2 regions of the Thermosynechococcus sp. M3746_W2019_013 genome follow, and region 1 is predicted to be linked to the other one. Evidence: riboswitches for the same ligand, from Rfam matches in the RefSeq annotation. Region 1 holds a riboswitch; the other holds the start of a gene.
What was found. A riboswitch is a leader RNA that binds a small molecule or an ion and turns the genes downstream of it on or off. The one in region 1 is predicted to bind cobalamin.
Positions count from the first base shown of each region.

Region 2: it holds a riboswitch for cobalamin, as region 1 does, so the genes downstream of both, metE (5-methyltetrahydropteroyltriglutamate--homocysteine S-methyltransferase) here and IGQ16_RS09435 (sirohydrochlorin chelatase) in region 1, are expected to answer to the same signal.

Region 1 covers NZ_DVDW01000051.1:27,881-31,603, forward strand. The annotation lists gene IGQ16_RS09425 (SUMF1/EgtB/PvdO family nonheme iron enzyme) at 1-575, shown strand, start outside; gene IGQ16_RS09430 (peptide ligase PGM1-related protein) at 659-2,185, shown strand; cobalamin riboswitch at 2,218-2,362, shown strand; gene IGQ16_RS09435 (sirohydrochlorin chelatase) at 2,395-3,417, shown strand; gene IGQ16_RS09440 (2-isopropylmalate synthase) at 3,545-3,723, shown strand, end outside.
Region 2 covers NZ_DVDW01000017.1:81,586-85,308, reverse strand. The annotation lists gene IGQ16_RS03530 (diflavin flavoprotein) at 1-475, shown strand, start outside; tRNA gene IGQ16_RS03525 (tRNA-Leu) at 531-612, shown strand; partial or broken gene IGQ16_RS03520 (SufE family protein) at 650-1,063, opposite strand; cobalamin riboswitch at 1,293-1,438, shown strand; gene metE (5-methyltetrahydropteroyltriglutamate--homocysteine S-methyltransferase) at 1,723-3,723, shown strand, end outside.

The DNA of each region.
Region 1 (3,723 bases):
GTGCAGACCTTTTGGCTCTAGATAACGAACAGCCCAGCCAGTGGGTCGAAACACTCCCCTTTAGGATTGATGCAGCACCGGTGACGTGGCGGGAATTTCTCGCCTTTGTTGAACGGGGTGGTTACCAGCAGCGGGAATGGTGGTCCAGCAGTGGCTGGGAATGGCGCCAAGCAGAAAAAATTACCGCACCGTTTTACCCCATCCCTGAGAACTTGGATCTCCCCATGTGGGGACTCAGTTTCTACGAAGCAGAAGCCTATGGCCATTCCCAAGGCAAACGTTTACCCAGTGAACGGGAATGGGAAATTGCTGCCCAGCAGGGACTCTTGAATCGGGGCTACGTTTGGGAGTGGACCCAAAGTCCCTTTGCCCCCTATCCGGGCTTCCAGAGCTATCCCTACCGTGGTTATTCTGCCCCCTACTTTGATGGTGAGCATTTTGTCCTCAAGGGGGGGAGTCACTGGACGCGCCCCATTCTCAAGCGGCCCTCATTTCGCAATTGGTATAGCCGCAGCACCCGTGAGGTCTTTGCCGGCGCACGCTATGTTCACCAAGAAAATTTGATTTCTCAGTGAAGAAAGTTTGAAAAAGGGGGTCAAATGATCCGAGAGAGACCCCGCACTTTCTACACTAGGGAAAATAGTCTGGAAAGGTAGAGATGTCGATCGCCGAGGAGTTCCGCCAACTGCAAACGCGGCTCTTGGAGTGCTGGGACGGAACAGAAACCTTTATCCCGGAACTGCCCAGAGGCCCCGGCGGCATTGAGCGCGATATTGTGGTGGTGCCTTCCCTCAGTTTTCCCCAACCGGAGCTAGGCAAGATCACAGGCTACACCCACTACGAGGAGCGGCAGCTTTATACGCTGATCCAGTTGCGCAATCCGCGTACCCGCATGATCTATGTCACATCCCAACCCCTGCATCCCAGTATTGTGGATTACTACTTAGATTTACTGCCGGGGGTGCCCAGTTCCCATGCCCGCGATCGCCTGCTCTTGCTGGCCACCTACGATCGCTCCGATAAACCCCTCACCGCAAAAATTTTAGAGCGACCTCGCCTCTTGGAGCGTATTCGTCAAGCCCTGCGTCCCAACCAAGCCTACATGGTGTGTTTTAACTCCACCCCTTTGGAGCGGGAACTGGCGGTACGCTTAGGCGTTCCCCTCTACTCTACGGATCCGGATCTCCTTTATTGGGGAACCAAGGCCGGCAGCCGAGAACTGTTTGCAGCAGCGGGAATCCTCCACCCGATTGGCAGTGGCTTTTTGCAGGGGGTGCCAGAACTGGTGCGGGCGATCGCTCATCTACAGGAAAAATGCCCTGACCTTCAACGGCTGGTGGTGAAACTCAACGCAGCCTTTTCTGGAGAAGGCAATGCTCTTCTCGACCTCCGCCCCCTGCGCCCCTTGGGCAGCCCGCATACCCCCGATCATCTCCAGCGGATTGAGAATAGCCTAGAGGACATGGTCTTTCAAGCTCCCAATGAAACTTGGGCCTCCTATCGGCAGCGGTTTACAGATCTGGGGGGGATTGTCGAAGCCTTTGTTGAAGGGACAGTCAAGCGATCGCCCAGTGTCCAAGGGTGTATTACCCCCAAAGGCAGTGTTGAAATTGTTTCGACCCATGAACAGTTACTCAATGCCCCCACAGGTCAAATTTTTATTGGCTGTGAATTTCCTGCCCATGCCGACTATCGCCAGCAACTGCAACAACTGGGGCAAAAAGTAGGGACGTACTTGGCACAGCAGGGAGTGATCGGCTGTTTTGGTGTGGACGTTGTTGCAACCCAGACAACAGCAGGCTGGGAGCTTTATGCCATTGAAATTAACCTGCGCAAAGGCGGTACTACGCACCCCTTTATGACCTTAAAATTCCTCACCGATGGCCACTATGAGCTAGCCTCTGGACTGTTTTACAGCAAGCACCGCCGTCCTAAGTATTACATTGCCTCCGATAACCTCTGCCAGCCCCACTATCGCGGCCTCTTGCCCAATGATCTCTTGGATATGATTGCTCGCTACCATTTGCACTTTGACTCCAGTACCGAAACGGGCACCGTCTTTCACCTCATGGGGGCACTTTCGGAATTTGGTAAGCTTGGACTTGTCAGTATTGGCAACACCCCCGAAGAAGCCCAAGCCATCTACAATCAAACGATTGGTGTTCTCGATGCCGCGGCGCTATAAGCACCTAATGTGCCTACCCCCCGCATAGACAGGGGTTTGAGAATCTCGTTAGAATTGGCAACGTTCACTGTGAAAAGCAGCCTGTAGGGAAAACCCAGTGCAAGTCTGGTGCTGTGCCGCAACTGTGATGGGGAACTCCCCTCAGCCAGAATGCCTACTTGCTGTGGTTCACTCTATTTGCCTGCGTTGCACGGGCATGGAGTTTCAACGTGGTTGTTGCGCTTAACGATTCAATTCTCAATCCCCTTGGTTTTAGTCTCGATTTACCCCCTCTCCCCCAGCCTCGTCCCCTCTTGCTCATTGGTCATGGCACGCGTGATGCTGAGGGTCGCCAAGCATTTTTGGACTTTGCCCAAGCCTATTATCAACTGGATTCCTGTCGGCCTGTTTTTCCCTGTTTTCTGGAGTTAACCGAACCCTCGATTTTTGAGGTTCTGAGCCAATGTGCGGCCGCAGGTTATACCGATTTGTCAGTGCTGCCGATTTTGCTCTTTGCTGCTCGCCACAATAAATTTGATGTTACGAACGAGTTGGATCGGGCCCGGCGTGCTTTTCCGCAGTTGCGCTACCACTATGGCCGCCCCTATGGCCTTGCCCCAGAAATCTTGAGCCTCTGGCGATCGCGCCTCGAACTACTGGACTTCCCAGAATTTAACCCCCAAGGCATTGGCCGTGAAGAAACCGTTCTCTTAATGGTGGGACGCGGCTCCAGCGATCCCGATGCCAATGGCGACGTCTTTAAGCTAGCCCGTATGCTCTGGGAGGGCAGTGGGTACCAAACGGTTGAGGTGTGCTTCATTGGCATCACCCATCCTCGCCTACCCGAAGGGTTTGCGCGGGCGAATCTTCACCGCCCCCGCCGCGTGATTGTCCTACCCCACTTTATGTTTACAGGGGCACTCGTCAAGAAAATCTATGCCCTCACCGCAGAAGCCCAAGCCGCCTATCCCAATGTTGAATACGTGAACCTGCCGGAAATTGGCTTGCATCCGCAACTGTTTTATCTAACGCGGCGGCGGGAAATTGAGACCTATGGGGGACAGGTGGCCATGAACTGTGAAACCTGCAAATTCCGCTTGGTGGCAGGCCATGGCCATCTTCACCACCATCATCACGATCATGAGCACCCCTCCCACAGCCACGATCCTGGGGGTCACCCCCATCACCATGCATCAAGCGTGGACCTAGATCACTTGCCCAGTTATCACCAACGCATTTGGCAGGTTCCGTGACCGACTCCCGACCGCCAGCGGATAAGACGCAGGGCTTCCCGCCGCAAAAGCTAACCATTGCTCCCCAGCGAAAATGTTAGAGTTAAAATGACTGGTACTCTTTCTCAAGCTTGGATGGGGCTTGTCTATGCGCATTAAATATCCTCCCCAGACCGTTGATCGGGTGTTAATTTTCGATACCACACTGCGGGACGGTGAACAGTCTCCAGGGGCCTCACTGAATGTGGATGAAAAACTGACGATCGCCCGTCAACTGGCTCGCCTGGGGGTGGATATTATTGAGGCGGGTTTTCCCTTTGCCAGCCC
Region 2 (3,723 bases), on a different contig from region 1:
AAACACTGATCTCGATAAGGCCCTTGGTCGCCTCAGTGGCGGCCTGTACATTATCACAGCCCAAAAAGGCGCCATTAACAGTGCCATGTTGGCCTCTTGGGTAGCGCAGGCCAGTACCGAACCCTTGGGGGTTTCCATTGCCGTGGCCAAGGATCGGGCAATTGAGTCATTTCTGCATGTGGGGGATACCTTTGTCCTCAACGTTCTCGAAGAGGGGAACTACCAACCCCTGATGCGCCATTTCCTGAAACGATTCCCCCCAGGGGCCGATCGCTTTGCCCATGTGAAAACCTATCCCGCCAGTAATGGCAGTCCGATTTTGGCCGACGCCCTTGCCTATCTGGAATGCACTGTTGTCAGTCGTCTGGATGCCCACGATCACTGGATTGTCTATAGCACCGTTGACAGTGGCCGCGTTTCCAAGCCCGATGGCATGACCGCTGTTCACCATCGCAAAGTAGGGAACCATTACTAAACTCGACGAGGGGGGCGATCGCCCCCGGCTAAAATTGCGCTAAACTAGGTTTGCTGCGGACGTGGCGGAATTGGCAGACGCGCTAGATTTAGGTTCTAGTACCGCAAGGTGTGTGGGTTCAAGTCCCTCCGTCCGCACTCTAGAATCTGATCCAGACTCCTGCAAATAATAGGCAATTGCTTTCTTTTGTATAAATCGAAAAATGTTGTAAAAACCATTCACCCGCGAGGGGGTTAGGCTAATTTCGAGGCCCGTTCGCTGAATAAAATCAGGCTTTAACTGGAGGATTTCTGCCGGAGTCAAGCCATTTACCCCCTCGATTAACAGCCCCACTAATCCCTTAGTGAGCTGGGAGTCAGAATCTCCCTGAAAGATCACTTTCCCCTCCTGCAAACTAGCAGTCACATATACCTGAGAGACGCAGCCGGGAACTTTATTTTCCGGTACCTTTTGCTCCTCAGGGAAAGGGGGTAGGCACCTCGCAAATGAAAGTAGATACTCATAGCGCCGTCGCTGCTCTGGGATCTGTTGAAAACGTTGGACAATCTGCTCAAGACGGGGAGGCAAGGGCTGGAAAAAAGGTGACATGGCGATTCTAGCAACGAGCTGGCGACAGAAAGTGAAAATCATTTTCACTTCGATTATACCTTCACTTGCCTAGGGAGACCCCCTGTGACCCCCCATCGGCTGCCTGGGCTAAACTTAAAACCTACAATGACATTCCCAGATCCGGATTCATCACCCAAAGTTGTTACTTCTGTTGAGCAAGAGCTGGCTTCCTTGGGATTTGCTTTGATATCCCCGCTGGGTTATGCTATGGTTCACTTAGTTGCTCGGTTCTGGTGGGGATCAGCCATCAGACGTAAGGGGGAAAGTGCAGTGTGAATCTGCCGCTGTCCCGCAGCTGTGAGGAGAGATATCCCTCTCTAAGTCAGAATGCCCGCCGAGTGGTCAACCCGATACGTCAACATCTGCGAGGTACAGATGATAAAAGCAAGTTTTTTTGATTTCTATTACTGTCGAACTTCAAGCTTTGACCCCCCGAGGCCAAACTATCTGAGTTTAACCAACTGCTGCTAGGGAGTAGTGCTGCTGGTGTAAAGGTGGCAACTAGCTTTTTGCCGACTTTTCGCGGATTTTAGTTAGCCATCTCCGCGAGTTCCTGAATGGCGCTGTTTCTGAATCCGGAAGCAGCTAGCTTCTCCATTGGACTTACACAATTCTACACAATTTAGGTTAGGCAAACGATGAACATTCAAACCGCAACCCTAGGCTATCCCCGTATTGGCAAAAACCGTGAGTTAAAAAAGGCCCTAGAAGCCTTTTGGAGCAATCAACTGGATGCAGAAGCTTTGCTCAAAAAAGCGCAAGACATTGAATTGCAGAATTGGCAAAAGCAGCTTGAGGCGGGCATTGATCGCATTGGTATTGGTGATTTGAGTCTTTACGATTCTGTTTTAGATTGGAGCATCCGGCTTGGCATCATTCCAGAGCGGTACCGCTCTTTTACAGGTCTGGATCAATACTTTGCAATGGCAAGGGGCAAGGATGGTATTCCAGCCCTTGAGATGACTAAGTGGTTTGATACCAACTATCACTATTTAGTACCTGAAATTAGTGAGTCTTTTCAACCAACTGACTTCAGTGATTTCCTAGAAACTGTTCGTCGTGCTCAAACCCTCTTGGGCGATCGCGCCGTTCCAATCGTGCTGGGGCCTCTCACCCTCCTACGGCTCAGTCGGCTAGAGACGAACCTAGAGCAAGCTGTTTCCTACTTGGGCGATCGCTATCTCATCCTGTTGAGGGAACTCAAAAATCTAGGTGTCGTTGAAGTGCAAATACACGAACCCGCCTTGGTCTTAGAAGACGCTGATAGCCTTAAGAGCTTCTATCAATCCACATTTGATACACTGCGTCAAGCCAACCTACCGATCCATCTTGTGACCTACTTTGATGACCTAGGGGCAGCCTGGCCGTGGGTGATGGAGTTACCTGTGACATGCATCAGTTTAGACTTTACCCGTGGGCACAACCTAGCCCTGCTGCAACAGCATGGCTTCCCAGCAGATAAGCAGTTGGGGGTAGGAATTATTGATGGCCGCAATATTTGGAAAATTCGGCCTGAATCGGTGTTGTCAACCTTGAAAACGATTCAAAGCATCACCGCCAATATTCGGCTACATCCTTCATCTTCCCTGCAATTTGTCCCCTATGATGCAAAGCGAGAGGTCAAGCTACCAGAGCCTCTGCGAGAGGTCTTGAGTTTTGCTGAGCAAAAGCTGGATGAGGTAGTCCTCTTGGCTCAGGTGCTCAATAGCAATGATGGAACCCATCGCGAAATCTTAACGAAAAACCCCGAATTCATAGCCATACAAGCTCAATGGCAAGCTTTTGAGCAATTTAGCCCTGTCAATCCAACGGTACAGGCGCGGCTTCGCAATCTGAGTGTGCGTGATTTAGAGCGCCCGCTGCCTTACGAGCAACGTCGAACACTCCAGCCAACCCTGCCGCCCTTTCCAACGACAACGATTGGATCATTTCCCCAAACCGCCGAGGTTAGGCAACTGCGGGTGAAGTTAAAACGGCATGAAATTACCCAAGCCGAGTATGAAGCAGCAATCGATGAGGAAATTGCCAAGTGCATCCGGTTACAAGAGGAAGTGGGTCTAGATGTGTTGGTGCACGGTGAGTTTGAGCGCTCCGATATGGTCGAGTTCTTTGGCCAGCAGCTCTCTGGATTTGCCTTTACAGAACACGGTTGGGTGCAAAGCTATGGCAGCCGCTGTGTACGTCCACCAATTATTTATGGTGACGTTGCCCGCACTCAGCCAATGACCGTTCGCGAGTTTAAGGTGGCACAATCCCTCACCGACAAAATTGTTAAGGCGATGCTGACTGGGCCTGTCACTATGATTAACTGGTCATTTACCCGCACTGACATTCCTCGCAGTGAACAGGCAATGCAGATTGCCCTTGCTTTGCGAGATGAAGTTGCGGATTTGGAAGCAGCCGGTGCGAAGATAATACAGATTGATGAACCTGCCCTGCGGGAGGGGCTACCCCTGAAAGCAGAACGCTGGAATGAGTATTTGTCTTGGGCTGTGGATGCGTTTCGGTTAGCTGCTGGCGTTGCTAAGCCTGAGACCCAAATTCACACCCACATGTGCTACTCCGAGTTTGGTGACATCATTGAGCACATCGAGCGGCTCGATGCGGATGTGTTGTCAATTGAAAATAGCCGCAGCAAC